3 regions of the Peribacillus sp. AS_2 genome follow, and region 2 is predicted to be linked to each of the others. Evidence: riboswitches for the same ligand, from Rfam matches in the RefSeq annotation. Region 2 holds a riboswitch; each other region holds the start of a gene.
What was found. Region 2 has a riboswitch for cobalamin ahead of OTG27_RS10240 ((2Fe-2S) ferredoxin domain-containing protein). Riboswitches for the same ligand answer to the same signal wherever they lie in the genome.
Positions count from the first base shown of each region.

Region 1: it holds a riboswitch for cobalamin, as region 2 does, so the genes downstream of both, metE (5-methyltetrahydropteroyltriglutamate--homocysteine S-methyltransferase) here and OTG27_RS10240 ((2Fe-2S) ferredoxin domain-containing protein) in region 2, are expected to answer to the same signal.
Region 3: it holds a riboswitch for cobalamin, as region 2 does, so the genes downstream of both, OTG27_RS06955 (ribonucleoside-diphosphate reductase subunit alpha) here and OTG27_RS10240 ((2Fe-2S) ferredoxin domain-containing protein) in region 2, are expected to answer to the same signal.

Region 1 is NZ_JAPTGA010000006.1:350,496-357,840, reverse strand. It holds gene OTG27_RS13740 (Rossmann-fold NAD(P)-binding domain-containing protein) at 1-420, opposite strand, end outside; gene OTG27_RS13735 (aminopeptidase) at 543-1,652, opposite strand; gene bcp (thioredoxin-dependent thiol peroxidase) at 1,664-2,134, opposite strand; gene OTG27_RS13725 (potassium channel family protein) at 2,197-2,616, opposite strand; cobalamin riboswitch at 2,853-3,044, shown strand; gene metE (5-methyltetrahydropteroyltriglutamate--homocysteine S-methyltransferase) at 3,192-5,498, shown strand; gene OTG27_RS13715 (acyl-CoA thioesterase) at 5,491-5,967, shown strand; gene OTG27_RS13710 (ABC transporter permease) at 6,009-6,794, opposite strand; gene OTG27_RS13705 (ABC transporter permease) at 6,799-7,345, opposite strand, start outside.
Region 2 is NZ_JAPTGA010000005.1:11,271-18,615, forward strand. It holds gene cbiQ (cobalt ECF transporter T component CbiQ) at 1-296, opposite strand, end outside; gene OTG27_RS10230 (energy-coupling factor ABC transporter substrate-binding protein) at 283-594, opposite strand; gene OTG27_RS10235 (energy-coupling factor ABC transporter permease) at 596-1,339, opposite strand; cobalamin riboswitch at 1,517-1,712, opposite strand; cobalamin riboswitch at 1,914-2,103, shown strand; gene OTG27_RS10240 ((2Fe-2S) ferredoxin domain-containing protein) at 2,256-2,624, shown strand; gene cobJ (precorrin-3B C(17)-methyltransferase) at 2,639-4,276, shown strand; gene OTG27_RS10250 (sirohydrochlorin chelatase) at 4,295-5,209, shown strand; gene cobK (precorrin-6A reductase) at 5,206-5,976, shown strand; gene OTG27_RS10260 (precorrin-8X methylmutase) at 5,989-6,636, shown strand; gene OTG27_RS10265 (cobalt-precorrin-5B (C(1))-methyltransferase) at 6,642-7,345, shown strand, end outside.
Region 3 is NZ_JAPTGA010000003.1:296,621-303,965, reverse strand. It holds gene OTG27_RS06970 (SulP family inorganic anion transporter) at 1-371, shown strand, start outside; gene OTG27_RS06965 (hypothetical protein) at 457-603, shown strand; gene OTG27_RS06960 (manganese-dependent inorganic pyrophosphatase) at 703-1,632, opposite strand; cobalamin riboswitch at 1,925-2,105, shown strand; gene OTG27_RS06955 (ribonucleoside-diphosphate reductase subunit alpha) at 2,244-4,541, shown strand; gene OTG27_RS06950 (ribonucleotide-diphosphate reductase subunit beta) at 4,587-5,639, shown strand; gene OTG27_RS06945 (flavodoxin domain-containing protein) at 5,611-6,048, shown strand; gene OTG27_RS06940 (hypothetical protein) at 6,168-6,335, shown strand; gene OTG27_RS06935 (cold-shock protein) at 6,377-6,574, opposite strand; gene OTG27_RS06930 (hypothetical protein) at 6,772-7,263, opposite strand.

The DNA of each region.
Region 1 (7,345 bases), on a different contig from region 2:
ATTCAATTCCCCTACTTCAATCTTTCTATCCCACAATTCTTCCTTTTCATTCTTCATAAGCAGCTTCAATTTCTTTTCATATTGCAAAAGCATCCCTATCGTATACTCGGCCATCGGGATTTTATGTATGCCTCTTGCGTTGGTCACCATAATGCCTCGTTCCTCGATGGCTTTAAATGGCATTAGTTCCATCCCTGCACTCATGACCATGATCCATTTCAAGTTCGCTGCTTTCCCAATGATTTCTTCAGTTAAATCTTCACCATATGTAATTAAGATTTCCGCTTCACGAAGCGGCCCATCTTTCCATCCTTTTTGATAAATGAAGTTCAAATCAGGAAAAGCCTTCATCATTTCCGTTTGGATAACTTCATTCGGAATGACAGTCGAAAGTACTAATCTCCCCCTTTTAATTAACATAAAAAAACACGGGCACTATGTGTCCCGCGCAACTTTCTCTGAGGAGGTATTCCCTTAATAAAGCATATTCGGGTGTCCCCTTTTTGAGTTGGACAAAAGCCTCATCCTTATTAAAAAAGGCTTTATTTTAAAGAATTTAGGTTTAATGCATGTAATTCCGGCAAAACAAAAAAGCCATCCCTTCTGATCAGGACGTCGTCGAAATAGATGTCACCGCCCCCATATTCCGGACGCTGGATCAAGACCATATCCCAATGTATCGATGACCGGTTTCCATTATCCGCTTCATCATAGGCAAGCCCAAGAGCCAAGTGCAGACTCCCGCTTATTTTCTCATCGAACAAAATATCGTCCATAGGTTCCAATATGTATGGATTGATTCCAATAGCGAACTCCCCTATAAACCGGGACCCTTCATCAATATTCAGAATTTGGTTCATTTCAGGGTCACGATTGGAAGTCGCTTTAATGATTTTCCCCTTTTTCAAGTTCAATTCTATGTCACTAAAGGTGATTCCTTCATAGGTTGTGGGTGTGTTGAAGGATATCCTTCCATTAAGACTATCTTTTATGGGTGCCGTAAATACTTCCCCATCCGGTAAATTCTTTTTTCCGGCACATATGACGGCTGGCATGCCTTTGATGGAAAAGGTCAAATCTGTCCTTGGTGAAACGATCCTGACTTTGTCAGTACGTTGCATCAATTGTTTTAACGGCTTCAAAGCCGTCTCCATTTTCCCGTAATCCATTGTGCATACGTTCAAAAGAAAGTCTTCGTACCTATTGAAGGTCATGCCGGCTTTTTGCGCTGCTGCCTTGGTGGGATAATTAAGTAAGACCCAACGTCGGTTGTTTACATAAAAAAGTGTAGGGGAATTCATGGCCTCCCCTTGAAGACGGTGCCTCTCGATAGGAACATCAGTCATTTCCGCATTGTTTTCTTCCCCAGTGATGATGATGACCGCATCGATATCCGTATATTTCTTCAAGGCCCATTGTGAAGCTGTGTCAAGCTGCTCCTTCACATTCCCTAGTAACAGGTGGCGGCTTATCTCATCGTCCTCGAGTTCCACATATGGATAAGCACCCACTCTGTATATTTCATCAATCAACTCTTTCAATAATGGTTTCGTGTTGATATGCCCCCGTATGAGGATTCTCTCTTTAGGCTGTAATTGTATCGAATGATGAACCAGCCTCGCTGCAAGCTTCGTTATCCTCTCATCCTTCATCTGCCTATCCCTTATTTTTCGAGTTCGCGAAGAGTTTCAAGCGCTTCTTCGACGTGGCCTTTAACCTTTACTTTTCGCCATTCTTTGACTACATTTCCAGCCTTATCAATCAGGAAAGTTGAACGTTCAATGCCCATATACTCCTTGCCGAAGTTCTTTTTCAATTGCCAAACATCAAAGATTTTAGCCGCTTCATGATTTTCGTCAGCCAGCAGCAGAAAAGGCAATCCATGTTTTTCGATGAATTTTTCATGACGTGCCGCTGGATCTGGGCTGATACCAAGGATGACCGCGTTCAATTCCTCGAATTGCTCATTATGGTCCCGGAAATCACAGGCCTCCGTCGTGCAACCTGGCGTCATGTCTTTTGGGTAAAAATATAAAACAATGTTTTTCCCCTTAAAATCCGATAGGGAAACCATTTCACCATTGTTTGCAGGGAGTTTGAAATCAGGTGCTTTTTCGCCAATTTTAACAGTCATATTGAACCCTCCATTTCTTTCATTATGGTAAGAGTACCCAATAATCGAAAGAAACACAACTTTCATTTATCCTTCCTATCTTTCTGCTCCAAATCGATCACCGTACGAATCACGAACGCTGCCGGCAGTGTATACCCAATGAAGGCCTGAATGGTAGCTATCATCCTTCCCATGCCAATTGGGGCTATATCTCCATACCCTACAGAAAACATCGTCATCGCACTAAAATAAAAAGAAGTCTTCAATTGCTCATAGAAAGTCCCATCCAACCGATTGCCCATATCAAGAATCACCGAATGATTCTGAAGCTCGTATAATAAATAAATCAGTGCAAATCCAACTAATATCGTCGCATATAAATTGCCAAGCCACAGCATATCCTCAAGAGAAAATTTCTTTCCTCCCGACTCAACAAGAAATAACGTACGAATGCTCATCACCATGCAAAAAATGATCCCTGCAATCAAGATGTAGAAAGTCATCCCCCACGCCCCATTTCAAAACGCCACTTCCTCTATACATACTCCCTGTCCAAACAATATATTCTTTTTAGGAATCAGCCTTATCACCGACAAACGCATTAAACGGAAACTTTCCCTAATCCTTTTTCCATGTTGACCCTTTTGGTCGGATATGTTAAGATTGTCTAAATTTTTATAATAGTTTTTATTTTATAAATCTTTGACCTGCAAACAGTTAACAAGGCAGGTTTTGCAAAATTTCATATGTGGAAATAGGTTCCTAATTTTCATTAGGATTAAAAGGGAAGTCCGGTGTAATTCCGGCACGGTCCCGCCACTGTAATGGGAATGTTAGCGTCTTTCGATATGCCACTGATCAACGGATCGGGAAGGCCAGCCGCTAATGATATTCCCTAAGTCAGGAGACCTGCCTATTTCGACAACACTGTTTTAACCTACGGGAGATAGGGAGGTGTTAGGGACCTTATAATTGTAAGGGGCATTTTGCATGCCTCTTTATTTTAAGCATTTCTAACTTTCTTTTTTGACGGTTAGGAATGCTTTTTTTTATTGTTCGATCAATTGAATGTAGGAGGATGGGAATTTTGAAGAGCAGCAGTTTGGGTTACCCTCGAATCGGGGAAGATCGTGAATGGAAACGTACATTGGAAGCATACTGGTCAGGTAAAATCGATGAAGCGGAATTTACGTCACAACTAAAGGCAATCCGTATAGGCAACTTACAAAAACAGCAGCAACGGGGCATTGATATCATCCCTGTCAACGACTTCACTTTCTATGATCAAATGCTCGATATGTCCGTCATGTTCGGTCTTGTTCCTGAACGTTATTCAGCTTATGAAGGCGGAAGTGTTCCCCTTTCCGTTTATTATTCAATGGCCCGGGGAAACAATGAAGTCGCTTCAGAAATGACGAAATGGTTCAATACAAACTATCACTATATTGTCCCTGAATTAAAACTGGCACAGCTTACTTTAACAGAAAATAAACCACTTACAGCATATCGGGAAGCCAAGGAAAAGCTAGGGATCGAAACGAAGCCCGTTTTGATCGGACCTTATACTTTCCTCTCCCTTTCAAAAGGCTTCAATAAACAGGAAATCCCTGCCATCATCCTGAGACTGCTTCCCCTATACACGCAAATCCTGCGGGAGTTGGAGCAAGAAGGCGTGAAGTGGGTTCAAATGGACGAACCTTCCCTTGTTTCATCCATTTCCAAAGATGATATGCAAACCGTTACTTACCTCTATGAAAAACTGAATGAAGCAGCACCAAACCTGAACATCATGCTACAAACATACTTTGATGCCGTGGAACACTATCAAGAAGTCATCGAATTAAAAGTCCAAGGAATCGGTCTTGATTTTGTACATGATAAAGGGAGGAATTTAAGTAATCTTGAGGCGTTCGGCTTCCCTAAGGACAAAGTGCTTGCAGCGGGTGTGATTGACGGAAAAAACATTTGGCTATCCGATTTATCCAAAAAAATCGAATTGATCGAGACACTTAAGAAACAGGTAGCCGAGGACCAAATCTGGCTACAGCCCTCTTGCTCCCTGCTTCATGTCCCGGTGACCGTTCGTAATGAAACCGCCCTTTCAAAAGAAGTGAAAGAGGCCCTTGCTTTCGCTGATGAGAAACTTGAGGAAATCGCACTTTTGGTCAAAGGGAATAATCAAGGCATTGAAGCAATCGCCGAAAAAGTCGATGCCAATAAATTTACGATTCAAACGTTGGCCAATTCAAATGTCCGAAATCACGGGTCTGTACAATCCAATGTAGAAAAGGTTAAAAACAGGACCGCCGGCCGTCAGCTTCCATTTAAAGACCGTTACCAAAAACAACGGGAATTTTTCAAATTGCCTTTTCTCCCTTCGACTACGATCGGCAGCTTTCCGCAGACATTTGAAGTTAAACAAGCACGCGGGAAATTCAATAGAGGTGAATGGACAGCCAAGCAATATGAAACATTCGTTAACGAAGAAATCGGCAGGTGGATCGAAATCCAAGAAGAAATCGGTTTGGATGTTCTCGTTCATGGGGAATTCGAACGGACGGATATGGTTGAATACTTCGGTCATAAATTAGGCGGATTCGTCTTTTTAGAAAAGGGTTGGGTTCAGTCCTATGGATCCCGCTGCGTGAAACCGCCAGTCATCTACGGCGACATCCATTTCATCGAACCGATGACAGTCAAGGAAAGTGTATACGCACAATCACTGACGAAGAAGACGGTGAAGGGAATGCTGACAGGTCCTGTTACGATTTTGAACTGGTCTTTCGTCCGTGATGATATTTCCAGGGAGAATGTTTGCTTTCAGCTGGCGCTCGCTTTAGAAAAAGAAGTCATTGCCTTGGAATCTGCTGGAATTAAAATGATTCAGGTTGATGAGCCTGCACTTAGAGAAGGTCTGCCATTGAAAAAAAGCGATCGCGACGAGTATTTGAACTGGGCAGTGAATTCATTCTTGATATCCACATCTAGCGTGGAGGATACAACCCAAATTCACACGCATATGTGCTATTGCGACTTCAACAGTTTCATGGATGTCATCTCCTCCCTCGATGCCGATGTAATTTCCATCGAAACATCCCGCAGTCATGGGGAGCTCGCTTCCGCATTCGAGGAAAAAACATATGAAAAAGGCATTGGTCTGGGGGTGTATGATATTCACAGCCCGCGTGTGCCGGCAGTGGAAGAAATGGTCGATATGATTGAACGGGGCATCAAGGTATTGGATAAAGACCAGTTTTGGATCAATCCCGACTGCGGCCTGAAAACAAGGGGTATCCCGGAAACCGTCGCTTCCCTGAAAAACATGGTCGAAGCAGCAAAAGTCGTCCGTAAAAACCTTTTAGTAAACCAGCAGGCAAATGATTGAAAAGAACGCTGCCCATCCAACACAGCAGTCACGGACTTTTTTAACCGACCTTGTTTTTCCACCGGATACAAATCATCATAATACCATCTTTGGCGGAAAAGTAATGGCCTATGTTGATAAAATAGCTTGCATTTCCGCTATGCGACATTGTCGAAAACCCGTTGTGACTGCTTCAAGCGACTCTTTTGATTTTTTGGCCCCCATCAAAACAGGGGACGCGATCAACCTTGAAGCTTATGTCACCTGTGCTCATCGCACATCAATGGAGGTATACGTGAAAGTGGAGCGAGAGAACCTATTAACAGGGGAAAAACAGCTTACGGCACGCGCTTTTTTAACGATGCTTGCCATTGATGAAGACGGTAAGCCGACAAACGTACCTCAGGTCATTCCGGAGACGGAAGAGGAAAAACAGCAATATGTTCAAGCCCAAGCAAGATATATCGAAAGAAAGAAAAAACGGAACTAAACAAAAACCCCTTCAACATGAATGCTGTTGAAGGGGTTCTTTCAGTTCCCTGCCCCGCGGTACCTCTTCACTCCCTGATTCCATATGAAAACGGATATCACGAAAAAGGCAACTCCAATTACAGGTGTGGCAAATGCATATGCATACCACTCTTCTTTTCTTAGGAAATAAGATGCCGGATAGACACCGACAAACGCGAATGGCAGCACCCATGTAAGGACAAAACGGATGACCTTATTATAAATATCAACAGGATAGCGCCCGTAGTTCCCGATATTGTACATCATTGGCATGATGGATGTTTTCGCATCCGACCAGAACCCAATGCTTGCTATCGCAACGAATATGGCTGCATAGGCAAGTGCCCCGCCTATTGCAAAAATGATGAAAAGTATCGGGTCATACCACGCAAGCTGAAGATCCAATGAAATCGCCGAATAGAATATAATGATCAAACCGGTCACAACACCAAATAACGCTTCAAGCTCGATTCTTTCTAAAATGACTTGAAACAGGCTATGTATCGGTCTTGTTAATATCCGGTCCATTTCACCTTTGACGATATAGCGGTCATTAAAATCCCAGATGTTGAAAAAGGCCGAAAAAAGGGCGAAAGGGATAAGGAAGAATCCATAAATGAATATGATTTCTTCACGGCTCCAGCCGCTTAAAAATTGCGTATGTCCGAAAACGACCAAGATAAATACCAGATTCACGACCTGATTCAGCAGATCTGATAGGATTTCCATGAAGAAATCGGCTCTATATTGCAGTCTTGTCTTCATATATTGACTCACATATTGAAAAAACATCGATACATAAAACATCCCGTCAACCTCCTTGAATAATCAGCTGTTTTTTTGCGACTATCCATAAAAGCTGAATCGGTATTATGAGAATGATGCACCAAATTAACTGCTGTAAAAGCGCCATGCCAATTTCGCCTGAACTGTAACCGTTCGTAAAAATCATGCTTGGTACATAGCTGATCCCTTGAAAGGGTAAATATTTCATCACTTCCTGCGCCCATATAGGATAGAAACTGATGGGCAGCAGCAGACCGGAAAATAAATCAATGATAACCCTTTTAGCGCGGATTAATCCGGCATTATTATATAAGAAAAAGGTAGTGATTCCCGTCAATAAATTAATTTGTGTATTGATGATGAAACTGAACAGCAAGGAAATGCCGAAGATCCCCCATACAGCCGGATCGCGCGGCAATTCAATAGGAAAAATGAAAGCTACCAGCAGCATTCCTGGAATCGAGAAGAAAAAGAAACGGAATATCCCTTCCCCAAGTCCTTGCATCGTTTTCATGCCTAAATAGTTATAAGGCCGGATCATCTCAATGGCAACCTTGCCGTCTTTAATCTCA
Region 2 (7,345 bases):
CAGGACCACCATATATTCGAAATCGAAGTGAATTTACTAGTGAAAGAAAAAAGGATGGTAATGGTTCCTGATAGTATAAAAAATCCTGGTAATAGGAGTAATTTAAGATAAAAAGAAAGCGGGATTTTTGCCGCGAAAATGATTAAAGCGCTCATCACCGTAAAAGTGATGAGCGAAACGGCCATATCCCTTACCGTTAACGAAAACAGCAAAAGAGAGAGTGCAAAAACCATCTTTTCCAACGGATGTACATCCTTTAGCCCATTGAAATAGGCATATTTATCAATGAGTAACATGCTTCGATTTTTCGGCCAATTCTTGTTTGGTTTGCTTATTCCTTTGTCTCATCACACCAATGAAGTATCCAATGAAACCGGCTCCGATTGCAGCTTGAAGCGCAAATAATAAGCTTTCGGTTTCTGCACCTGGCGGCTCCCAAATACTGTTGAACCATGGCTTGTATTCCGGATGGATCTTAGTGATGGCTTCCTCAGCTTCGCCGTCGGCACCGCCAAATTCCGTTCCTTGTTGGGTGATTAACGGTAAGGTTGCAAGAATGACAACCAGGAAAAGCAGCAGTAAACTTTTTTTCATTTTAACGGGCCTCCTTAGATAAAACTCGCAGCAATTTCAATTCGCCTAGATTGTATTTTTTCAAGAAATTCATTACGACGACTGTCAATAACCCCTCACTGATGGCCAAGGGAATTTGGGTCAGGGCAAAAATCCCTGCAAATTTACTGAAAGAGGCCATGAATCCTCCTACCTCGGAAGGGAAAGCAAGAGCAAGTTGAACGGAAGTTACCACATAGGTGCCCAAATCCCCAAAAGCAGCTGCCAAGAATACGGCAAGTGAAAAAGACCATCCCAATTTAGTTGCGCCCTTGAAGACAAAGTAAGCAATGAAGGGTCCGCAAACGGCCATGGAGAATGCATTGGCCCCTAATGTCGTCAATCCTCCGTGTGCCAGTAAAACAGCTTGAAATAACAGAACGATGGAGCCGACCACGCTCATGGCCAATGGTCCGAATAGTATGGAACCTAAACCAACTCCGGTAGGGTGCGAAGAACTTCCCGTAACGGAAGGAATCTTTAGGGCCGATAATATAAATACAAATGCGCCCGATAGGCCAAGTATCATTTTTGTTTCAGGGTTTTCCCTTACTTTGGACCTAATGGACCGGTAACCCAAGATTAAAAATGGAAGCGTCACGGCCCACCAGAATATAGCCCATTCTATGGGTAAAAAGCCCTCCATGATATGCATGGCCAATGCCCGTTTCGGGACAAAAAGCAGTAAAATGACAAAATAAATAATTTTCCAATTGGTTCTTTTCATTCTTTCTCCTTTCAACACTTTTTATTGTTCTGATCAATCTTGAGAAGAAAAGCGGCGCGCTCAAACTAAAAAGCACTTCTCTCAAAGGAAAGAAGTGCGTAATGAACAGGAATTTTGCAGCATGAACCAACCATGGGCCATTTTGCCTGATCCGCACGCCCATCCTCGTAGGCTGAAACAGTTTCACGCTTCATGGCAGGTCTCCTGGCTTTGGTTCATCATCCCATTACATCCTTCCCATCTCATTTGACAGTGGATTAAAGTTAACGTAATGGAACTTCCCTTTACAGTGGCGGGACCGCTCCGGATTTTCACCGGCTTCCCTTTTAAGCTGAATTCCGAGAAATTCAACACCATGAAACTTATGTAATTATTTAGAAAATTCTCGTATAGTGTACCATAAAGAAATAATTCCAGCTACACTATCTTTTTTTTGAGGCCGAAATTTGTTGCGAGGAAAGGTTTGTAACTGGTTTTACACGTTTAAACTTTTCTAAACAGTCGGAATAAACTATTGAATTTTGACAAAGTTGTTATATGATAGATTAAGTTAGTTTGAAATGTATAATAAAACCAAATATTTCATTTTAAAAGTGCCCTTGTGTGAATAAGCAAGGGATAATAGGGAAATCGGTGAAAATCCGATGCAGCCCCCGCTACTGTAAACGCTGATGAAATTGTCGATAGCCACTGGCATGATGCCGGGAAGGGACAAAGTAAAATGAAGCGTAAGCCAGGAAACCTGCTTTTAAAATTGCATGATACTTTTCGGAGGGAAAGGTAGAAGGACTATGACGATTTTGGGAGGATTTGGCATGCTTGCCTTTGGCTCCTCATTCATATAGTTTTTTTAAAACCTTGACTCTTATGTTAAGGTTTTTTATTTTGCCTTTTCCCTGAACTCAGGAGGAAGAACATGACTACTTGGAACTTGACGGGTACAAATACGCATCTGTTGATTTGTAATGGGAGCAGCTGCATGAAAAAGGGCGGGGAAGAAGTAACCCAAGCGATTCGCGATGAAATTGCTTCAAAAGGACTGGATCTGAAAATCCATACAACGAGGACCCGCTGTAACGGAAGATGTAAGGATGCCTGCGTTGTGATTGCCTATCCCCAAGGAAACTGGTATCGAGTGGAAACGCCTGATTTCGGTCGGCAGATCGTCAGTAATATCGATGATGGTGAGTTTGTTCCACAGATGATCTATCAGTATAATGACGGGGAAATGGCCCCTAATCCAGATTTTCCTGCTCATACGGGTATTTCAAAGAACAAAGCGTAAAAGGAGATGTCTTAATGAGTACAAACGGTAAATTATTCGTCGTGGGCTTTGGGCCCGGGAATTTTGAACACATTACCAAACGTGCCGTCGAAGCCCTTCAAGAAAGTGACTACATCATTGGTTATAAAACTTATGTTGAACTCATTCAGGGACTGCTAACAGATCAAACGATCATTAGTACGGGGATGACTGAAGAGGTATCACGTGCACAGGAAGCAGTGAAACAAGCGGAGCTGGGAAAGAAAGTGGCGGTGATTTCCAGTGGGGATGCCGGAGTTTACGGGATGGCAGGGTTGGTTTATGAAGTATTGATTGAAAAAGGCTGGAAAGAAGAAACTGGAGTGGGCATTGAAGTCATTCCTGGCATTTCTGCAATCAACTCATGTGCGTCTTTACTTGGGGCGCCCGTCATGCACGATTCGTGTACGATCAGCCTCAGTGATCATTTAACTCCTTGGGAACTGATCGCTAAAAGGGTTGAAGCAGCTGCAATGGCAGACTTTGTCATCGCGCTTTATAATCCGCGCAGCGGCAGGCGGACCCGGCAAATTGTTGAAACACAGAAGATTCTCCTTCGCTACCGCTCGCCGGATACACCTGTCGGGTTGGTGAAAAGTGCTTATCGCGATAGGCAGGATATTGTCATAACCAATTTGCAGGATATGTTGAATCACGATATTGGAATGTTGACAACCGTCATTATCGGTAATTCATCCACCTTTTTATATGATGACAAAATCATCACACCAAGAGGCTATCAGAGAAAATATACGCTGAATTCGGAAAAGCAAACATTGAAGCCGCATCAGCGACTGCAAAAAGAAGCGGAACCGTGGGCATTAGATCAAGAAGCCTTAACCGAGTCCGCTGGAGGAGTTGGATTACTTACAAAAGCACCAGAAAAGAAGCCAGCTTCCTATGAAATGGCAATGGAGGCCCTGTCAAGAGTCAAGGGTCAAGCCGTTAAGCAGTCCATTCAGCCGATTGTTCAGCAAAAAATGGAGTCGGTATTCGAACTTGCCGTTAGTCCAGGTGTGGCGAATAAACAATTCACTCCCAAACAAATGATGACACTTGCGGAAGTTGTCGGGGAAAAGGGAACGATGGAGTATACGCCAAATCATAAAATCGTCTTAAAGATTCCGACAATGGATCCGGAAAGCATTACAGGGAAATTGCAATCAGCAAACTTTCTTTTGTCGCCGATTGGGGATGTACTGACATTAAAAGCCTGTGATTTCTGTGATGGTGAAAAAGCGGAATCCATTCCTTATGCGGACGAAATACACCGGGTGCTTGGCGGAATGAGCATGCCCAAGGAACTGAACATCGGTTTTAATGGGTGTGGGATGGCTTGTTATAGTGCTGTGATGGATGATATCGGGATTGTCTTCCGAAAAGGGAAGTTCGACTTATTTCTTGGAGCTAAACCGGTTGGAAGAACAGCCCATCCGGGTCAGCCGGTAGCGGAAGGCATTGAACCGGAACAGCTTGTAGAACTGATCACGGACATTGTCGGCGAGTATAAGCAAAATGCCCATCCAAATGAGCGGCTTTTTAAATACTTCAAACGGTCGAAAAAGATACAGAATTTTTCTTATCAGGACATCGCTCCAAAAATAAACATAGAGCCTGCGCCTTGTGAAGACTAATCAAGAGGGGGAAAGTAAATGAAAGCAGTTTTGTTCGTAGGACACGGAAGCCGGTTGGCTTCGGGAAATGAAGAAGTCCGTAATTTTATTGAAAATATGATTCCGGCAATGGACGGGCGTTTCCTAGTGGAAACGTGCTTCTTGGAATTTGCGGCACCGAATATATCCAAAGGAATCGATAATTGTGTAAAACGAGGGGCTACTGAAGTTATCGTCATACCGATCATTTTGTTGCATGCAGGACATTCGAAATTACATATCCCAGCTGAAATAGAGGATGGGAAAACCAAGTATCCAGAAGTGAAATTCACATACGGCCAAACGATCGGGGTCCACCATGATGTATTGACGATCCTGACAGACCGTCTTGAGGAAGCGGGATTCGATACGACCTCTGAACATTCTGAGACAGCGATATTGCTAATTGGCCGAGGTGGCAGTGATGCTGATGCCAATAGTGATATATATAAAATTTCACGATTATTATGGGAAAAATTAAGCGTTAAATGGGTCGAAACAGCCTTCATGGGTGTAACGGACCCTCACGTGGATGAAGGTATTGAACGATGCATCCGCTTAGGGGCAAAAAAAATTGTGATGCTGCCATATTTCCTCTTCACTGGGGTGTTGATGGAAAGAATGGAGGATATGCTGAAAGGCTATCAAGAGCAATATCATGATCGAGAATTCATATTGGCAAAGTATTTTGGATATCATCCAACCTTACAGAACATTCTGCAAGAACGAGTAATTGAAGCCAGTGAAGGCAAATCAAGCGGGGCGCGTGATTTGGAAAACTATCGTAAACATGTCGAGGAACATGGACATGCTCATCACCATCACCATCACGACCACGATCATGATCACCATCACGACCACGACCATGATCATCACCATGATCATGATGGGCAAGCGGTGGGGACATCAAAATGATTTTGTTCTTGGCGGGTACAAGTGATGCAAGGGAATTAGCGATTGAGATGCAGCAGGTGGGGTACAAGGTTTTGGCAACTGTTGTAACCGAATCGGCTGCTAAGAGTTTGCAGGATGCAGGGATATCCACCCGGATTGGCCGATTATCTGCAGAAGATATGACATCTTTAATCTCTGCAAAAGGTTTTCAGGCTGTAGTCGATGCAAGTCACCCATTTGCCGAAGAAGCATCCAAAAACGCCCTTAACGGAGCAAAGGCAGCAAATGTTCCTTATATTCGTTATGAGCGTGAAAGTCAACGGTTTCAGAATGATAAATTGATAGTTGTTCGTGATTATGAGGAAGCTGCCAAGCTTGCCGCAGAAAAACGGGGAGTCATCATGCTCACGACCGGAAGTAAAACCCTAGCCGTGTTTGCAAAAGAATTGGTGGGGCTCGAGAATACCAGAGTCATAGCGAGAATGCTGCCACGCATGGACAATATGGAAAAATGTGCGCAGCTGGGCATTGAACAAAAAAATATCGTTGCGATTCAAGGGCCATTTTCCAAAGAATTAAATAAAGCTCTATATGAACAATATGGGGTCACATTGATGATAACGAAAGAAAGCGGCAAGGTCGGTGCGGTTGATGAGAAATTGGAAGCCGCGTTGGAATGTGGAATTGAGACAATCATGATATCTCGACCGGATGTCGACTATCAAAATGTTCATTCCAGTTTTGATCATGTCATTGCCGAGTTGAATAAACAGCTAATTGAAAAATAGGAGGAATGCAAGATGGATTTTAAAACAGATTTTAAACCACTCACGGTAGACCCTGACAAAATATATGATTATAGCTTTTCAATCATTGCTGAAGAAATGGGCAATCATGATTTTTCTGAAGATGAATGGAAGATCGTCCGCAGGGTCATTCATGCTTCAGCGGATTTTGAATTGGGAAGAAGTGTCATCATCCATCCAAATGCCATTCAAGCTGGTGTGGAAGCCATTCGCAAAGGAAGGCATGTCATTGCTGATGTGCAAATGATCGAGAGCGGCACAGGCAAGAAAAGATTTCAAAAACACGGCGGGGACGTTCATTGCTATATTTCAGATCCGGATGTGATGGTCGAGGCAAAACGTTTGAATACGACAAGGGCAATCATTTCGATGCAAAAAGCTGTAAAGGAAAATGAAGGGGGCATTTATGCCATTGGCAATGCACCTACCGCTTTACTTGAGCTCATTCGCCTCATTAAAGAAGGGATTGCAAAACCGGACTTAATCATTGGAATGCCTGTTGGGTTTGTTTCTGCAGCAGAATCGAAAGAGGAACTCGCTAAGATCACAGAAGTTCCATTCATTACGAATATTGGCCGAAAAGGTGGAAGTACTGTCACTGTTGCCGCATTGAACGCGATTTCCCTTTTAGCTGATAGTTAAAAAACATGGAAAAGAAAGTGAAAAAAGACCCCTCACAAATGCGTCATGGATATACGACGGGAGCATGTTCGACAGCCGTGACCAAAGCGGCATTGACTGCATTGATCACGGGGGATGCACTAGAGGAGGCAACGATTTCCTTGCCAATTGGCCGAGATGCCACTTTCACTATTGAGAAATATGAAATATCGGAAAATGCGGTTAGTGCAGAAACGGTTAAAGATGCCGGAGATGATCCCGATGCCACACATCTGGCCCATATTATCTCTACTGTCAGCTGGTCCGATGCACCTGGGATTATCTTGGATGGAGGGACCGGAGTTGGTCGTGTGACCAAACCCGGGCTTCCCGTTCCTATAGGGGAAGCGGCTATTAATCCTGTACCGCGCAAAATGATTTTAACCACTGTGCAGCAAACATTGGAAGAATTTAAGATCAATAGAGGGGTGAAAGTCGTCATCTCCGTACCCGCAGGTGAAGAAATAGCGAAAAAGACATTAAATGGCCGCTTGGGGATTGTGGGAGGCATTTCCATTTTGGGAACAAGGGGCACTGTCGTCCCTTTTTCCAGTTCCGCCTATATGGCAAGTATCGTCCAGGCTATCAGTGTCGCCAAAGCGAGTGGGTGTGAGCATCTAGTCTTAACGACTGGCGGGCGCAGTGAAAAGTATGCAATGGGCCTTCTTCCAGACCTACCTGAGGAAGCCTT
Region 3 (7,345 bases), on a different contig from region 2:
ATGACTTATCAAAAGGCGTATTTGCCGGAGTGCTTTTGAGCATGATTTTCTTCTCGGCTAAAATTTCTAAAGTGGCAGTAGAGAAAAAGGCAGACATCCAGGCTAAGAAAATCACTTATCGTATCAGCGGACAAATATTTTTCGCTTCTGTCCAGGACTTTGTTTCAAAGTTCGACTTCAAGGAAAAAGCCGATGCAATCGTCATCGACTTCTCCCATTCCAAGATCTGGGATGCTTCAGCAGTCGGTGCTGTCGATACGGTTATTCTTAAATATCAGCTCTTGGGAATACCTGTCCAAGTCCAAGGACTCGATGAAGAAAGTTCGACATTGCTTGAAAAACTCGCCACCTCAGAAAGTAAAATATCTTAAAGAAGTAAAATTCTGCTGAATAGAAACTTTTCAAACCGACAAAATAGATAACATGAATCATTTCCTTTTGAAAGGAGCGAAAAGCATGACACCCGAGCAGGATTATACGGCAGCAAATCTGTCACCGGATTTATTGAATGAACTGAAAAGCTTTGAAAGCAAACTTGGCGAGGAAGCCAATAAAGAATTGATTGTCATCGCCTATGAAAAAGAAAAGGAATCTTTAAATTAAGAAAAAAGACTCAAACACCCTTAATGGGATGGTTGAGTCTTTTTTTGAATGTACAGAAAAAGGCTGCCCAAGTTTTTAATGAGCAACCCTTTTCCTGAATTATTTGCTGAATACGTCGGTTAAGACCGGAACGATTTGTTTTTTACGCGATACAACGCCTTCCAAGACGGCGATGTTATTGTTTAATGAAACGTCATATGCCTTTTCAACCGCATATGCCGCTTTACCAAGGGCCAAGGCAACGGAATCATTAGTCAGGATATCCGTTACGACGAATAGGAACAAGTCCAATTCCTTCACTGCGATGACCGCTTCAATCGCTGCTTCCAATTCTGCTTGCTTAGCAAGGACTTCGTTCGGATCAACGGCATTGACCTGTGCTATTTCCACTTTAGCCATTCCCATGGAGAATTCCTTGGCATCAAGAGTGATGAGCTGGGCAATCGTTTTGTCGCTTAAGTCAGCTCCCGCTTTCAACATTTCCAAGCCATATTTTTCAGCGTCGACTCCAGCAATGGCAGCGAGTTCCATTGCTGCTGCAACGTCCTGCTCCGTGCAAGTCGGCGATTTGAACAATAAAGAATCGGAAATGATGGCAGACAGCATAAGACCTGCGATTGCTTTAGGGACTTCAATGCCGTTTTCTTTATAAATTTTATTTAAGATGGTTGCCGTACAGCCAACTGGTTCTGCACGGTAATATAATGGATCGCTTGTTTCAAAGTTAGCGATACGGTGATGGTCGATAACTTCCAACACACGGACTTGGTCAATATCTTCAGCACTTTGCTGGCGTTCGTTATGATCGACCAGGATTACGCCATCAGCTTCCCCTGCAACTTTTTCCACAAGACGGGGAGCATCGAATTTGAATTGGTCCAATGCATATTGAGTTTCACCATTCACTTCACCCAGACGAACTGGTTCAGCGTTGATACCTAGCTGTTTTTTAAGATCTGCATAAGCGATTGCTGAACAGATTGTGTCTGTATCCGGGTTTTTATGTCCAAAAACTAATACTTTTTCCAAGATTTTATCCCCTTTTTCATAAATATTTTTCCGCGAATCCCCTCAGTGCAATAACGGAGAGCCACCTTTACTAGACACTTTATTTTAACACAAAATCCCGTAAAATCAGCGCTTGATTTATCCATTCCCCCATAAAATCTTTCATTCCCCCACCCTCTTCCATCACTTTGTCAATAGATAAGGGTTGGTTTTTTTCAAATATATTAGTTGAATTATCATCGTATATGGCTTACGATAATATAAGCAGAAATACTAGATATTGATTACATAAACAATTCCAATAACTATATATAGAATTTTTATAATCCAAGGTGCCAGTGATGGCTGAAAAGGGAATCCGGTGTAAACCCGGAACTGTCCCCGCAACTGTAAATGTGACGAAATGAGAAAACCACTGTATAGCTCTCTATACGGGAAGGACTCAAAGTAGGATGATCATGAGTCAGGAGACCTGCCTTGAATTTTTCACGTTTCTTATTCTTCGGGGATTGAGATGATGAAACGATAGTATAACGGCTATTTTTTCATGCCTCTTTTATTCTATCGTTTGATCCGCTCAATTCTTTGGGCGGTTTTTTTATTTTAGCGGAAGTTAACAAGGAGGATTATTAATGACTCAAACATATAACTCTACCATAAGTGAAAATGACACAGAAGCGAAATCCCTCCAGCTTGAGATGTTATCGAAGGAATTCGAAGGCCGTCTCGATATGGAAAAGTTCAAAAAGCGTTTTACAAAATGGCTTGATCGCAAAAGTGACTCAACCGAAGAACAGGCTTCAAAAAAACTGATTCAGCTCGCTCTTGAAGGCGTGGATATCGATGCCCCGGATTGGACTTTCGTTGCTGCAGCAGAACTGTTGAATACAATGTATAGGGATGCACAAGCCAATCGAGGTTATGAAGGCAAGAGTTATGGCCCATTCTATGAGCTGATCACAGAACTCTCCCAGCTATCGGAAGGTCAGCGTTATCCCATTTATAAACCAGAACTGCTATCTTCATATACAAAAGCGGAAATTGAGGAATTGGGATCGGTGATCGACCCGGAAAAAGATAAATTATTCTCTTACATAGGCATCTACTTATTGAATGACCGTTATCTGGCCCGCCCAAAAAAGGACAAGGTCTTCGAACTGCCGCAAGAACGTTTCATGATCATCGCGATGGAAATCATGCGAATGGAAAAAACGGAGCACCGCCTGCAACTGACAAAAGAAGCATACTGGGCCATGTCCAACCTTTATATGACCGTTGCGACTCCTACACTCTCCAATGCAGGTAAAACACATGGACAGTTAAGCTCCTGCTTTATCGACGCAATTGAAGATTCCATCGACGGAATTTACCTATCAAACTACGATGCGGCAAAAGTATCTAAATTCGGCGGCGGTGTTGGTCTTTACGTCGGTAAGGTTCGCTCGCTTGGTTCCGATATCCGCGGTTTCTCTGGAAACAGTTCCGGAACGACGCCCTGGATTCGACTATTCAACCAGACAGCTGTAAGTGTCGATCAATTGGGGCAACGTAAAGGCGCCATCGCGATTTACTTGGATGCCTGGCATAAAGATATCATGAGCTTCCTCGATTTGAAGACTCAAAACGGGGATGACAGATTAAAAGCACATGATATTTTTACAGGTGTATGCATACCGGATTTATTCATGGAGGCTGTACGCGACAGAAAAGAATGGTATCTTTTCGATCCGCATACCGTTAAGCAAACCCTTGGATTTTCACTTGAAGATCTTTATGACGAAAAGAAAGGCGAAGGAAGCTTCAGGAATCATTATGCACTTGCTGTCGAGGCCGCAGAAAATGGCACACTTCCAAACTATAGCTTTGAAAAAATCAATGCGATGGACATCATGAAAAGCATCATGATTTCTCAATTAGAAGAAGGCGTACCGTATATGTTCTACCGCGATGAAGTGAATCGGAAGAATCCGAATAAACATAAAGGTATGATTTATTGTTCTAACCTTTGCACGGAGATTGCCCAAAACCTAAGCCCTTCGACGATCACGGATGAATATGAAACAGAAGATGGAGATGTTGTTGTGGTTCGTAAAAGCGGCGATTTCGTTGTCTGCAACCTTTCATCCATTAACTTGCCCCGAGCGGTGGGCAGCGATGTTCTGGAAAGATTGATTCCCATTCAGATCCGTATGCTGGACAATGTCATTGATGTGAATAATCTTCCTGTCAAACAAGCATCCATCTCGAACAAACGGTACCGGGCAATTGGTTTAGGAACGTTTGGATGGCATCATTTACTTGCCACACAGAATATTTATTGGGAATCCGATGAGGCTGTTCGCTATGCAGATGCTTTATACGAAAAGATCGCTTACTTAACTATCAAGGCATCCAACGAACTGGCCAAGGAAAAAGGATCTTACCCATACTTTGAAGGTTCTGATTGGCATACAGGGGACTATTTCGAATTGCGTGACTATACAGATCAAAAATGGCTGGATTTAAAAGAAGACGTGCAGGAGCACGGAACCCGTAATGGCTATTTAATGGCGATTGCCCCCAATTCATCGACAGCCAAAATCGGTAATTCCACGGATGGAATCGATCCTTTGTATGAAATTGAATTTTACGAAGAAAAGAAAAACTTCAAATTCAAGGTGACCGCACCAGGCTTGACGCCAAATACGTATGAATATTATAAAAAGACGCGATTCAATTTGGATCAACTGGAAAGCATCAGGCAAAATGCAGCCCGCCAACGCCATATTGACCAAGCAATCAGCTTTAATCTGTATGTACACAATACAATCAAAGCGAAGGTCCTTTTGGACATCCATTTAACGGCATGGGAAAGCGGGTTGAAATCAACGTATTATGTTCGTTCGACGTCTTCCGAATATGACAATGCCTGCGAAAGCTGTTCAAGTTAACGTCAATCATGACCCAGTAATCTATTCTTAAAGGAGTTTTCACGAATGACCAATCATATAAAAAAAATTCGGATGCTCGAACCGACGCATCCAACAAAGGCAACCGGTGTTTTCAAAGGAGAAGCTTCAGGCTTCCTCCTTTGGAACGATATACAGTATGAAAAATTCTATGATACCTATACACAGCTCATCAATAACTTTTGGAAGCCTTCGAGCGTGAACATGATTCAGGATAAAAAGCAGTGGGGCGAATTGGATGAAGATATCCAGGACGCTTTTCTCGATATCCTTACGATGATTGCTGGAATGGACAGTCTTCAAACGCCCACTTTAGTAGAGATCCTTCGGTACATAAAAGATCCGGCGGCAAAAGCTATCCTGGCCAACATGGCCCAGCAGGAATCGATCCATAATGAGTCTTATTCCTATATCCTTGCTTCCTTGATTCCGGTAGGCAAGCAAAAACAGCTTTTCGACCGCATCAAAGAACATCCTGAAGTGATTAAGCGTAACCAACCGATCGTTGATGCTTATCAAACGTTCGTGGACGATCCCAGCCCTCAGCATTTATTCGAGGCACTGATCCATTCAACGAACCTTGAAGGGATTTATTTCTATTTGGCTTTCGCCTTTTATTATAATCTAGGACGCCAAAATCTAATGACCGGTTCAGCTACGATGATATCCTATATTCATCGCGATGAAATGGTCCATTTCGATTTCATTGGCATGCTCGTTCAAATCTTGATGTATGAATATCCTGAGTTAAATAATGAAGAAAACACGAAGTTCATCTATACAACGATTGAAAAAGCAGTCGAACTCGAAAAGGAATGGTCTGAATATATGCTCGAAGATATCCAAACGAAAGCCGATCTCGATTTGGAAGAATTCAATGAGTACATCGAATATATCGCCAACAAACGGTTACGTATGCTAGGCCTTGAAAATTTGTATAAAGAGTATGGCGAGAACCCGATGCCATGGATCAAAACGTTCGATGATGAATCCATCGGCCTTACCAAAACCGATTTCTTCGAACAGAAGTCAAGGACATACAGTCAAGTAAATGCCAGCAATGGGTTCGATGAGCTGTAAAATCGCCATTGTCTATCATTCTGCCGGCGGCAATACAAAAGCGCTTGCCGAAGCCCTCGCTGCCCTTTTACCTGAGGCTTTCCTATATCGAATGAATGAATTCGATTTACGTACATTGCCGGATTACGATGCCTTGATCGTCGGCACCTATACATGGGGCAATGGGGAGCTTCCCGCTAAATCAGCTGCCTTTTATAAAGAACTGGAACAGTTGCCTATTGCTCGCCTGAAAACGGGAGTCTTCGGCACTGGCGAAACCAACTATAATCATTTTTGTGGGGCGGTCGATCATTTCCGGGACATGTTATTTGCGAAGAGCCAGTTATTGGTGACATTGAAGATAGAACAGATGTATCAAGAATCAGACCTGCACAGACTTCAAAAGTTCGCTTCGCTATTCCAGAACTGACTGAAAGGGGATATGCGTTTTCGCATATCCTCTTTCAGTGTTTTTTTAAAAACTTGGCACCCTCAAGCATAGCAACGGTAAGCATGAAGTATAATGGAGAAAAAAGGAGATGATATCCAATGACTGAGAATATAACCCAGTTCCTTCCTATCCTTTTCATGCTAATGCTTGTCGCATTCGTTATATTCATCGTATTTTTCCTGTCAGGGCATTTTAATCGTACTAAACGGATCGAAGAAAAATTGGACAAAGCATTAAAGGAAATCGCCGAAAAAAAAGAAAAATAAAAAGACTCCAAAATCGGAGTCTTTTTTTTATATGCGTTCAATTATTTTTGAACGTTAGCAGCTTGTGGTCCACGAGCGCCTTGCTCGATTTCGAAAGAAACTTCTTGGCCTTCTTCAAGCGTTTTGAAGCCTTCACCTTGGATAGCTGAGAAATGTACGAATACATCGTCTTGGCCTTCAACTTCGATGAAACCGAAACCTTTTTCTGCGTTAAACCATTTTACTTTACCTTGTACCATGATAGTTCCTCCTGTGTTTGGAAAAATCCATTTTATTACTATTTTTGGTTCTGGATAATGTTTCAAGAGGAATCCTATTACAGTAAATCCTTCTATCAAACTTTTCCGAACAAAAATAATTACTCATATTATATCATGGAAAATCCTAAAAAAACAAGATTATCGCCGTAAATCAACCGACAAATTATCCTAAAATTCTACATATTCCTTTTCTTGCTTTGTCGGAAGCCTTCGTCCAATAAGTAGCGCTCCGCCTCAACCGGACTTTCGAAACATTCCTCAAGATTCGACCCTGAATAAACATTCCAAAGCAGGTCTTCCTTTTGAAGTGTAAGCTCTTGCTTTTCAGGGCCAATCCATGCCCCTTCCAACCTAGCGAACTCGTTTTCCTCTTCTTCGATTTCAGCCGGAGGTTCAGATAGGTAATCCACGCTTCTTTGGATCAATTCTTTTAATTCGGCTTCATTATAGTCACGTATATTGATAAAACCTTTACGGTCAGTGTCTTTTTTTCTCATATGCCCTGCGTAAACGAACCCATTTCCATTGGGATGCAAGTGCTGAACGACGATCTTTTTCTCCTGGACGCTATCTGGATAATGGAAGTTCACACGTCCCAATGAAACGTCTTTTCGCTGTAATTCCGGAAAAGTTTCAATGATGCTCAATTTTTCTTCAAATGTTAACAAATTTCTTCCTCATTTCATTAGTTCATATTGTTTGTCGATTATAACACAGACTGATTAGAAACAATAATCCCCCTCTTCCATT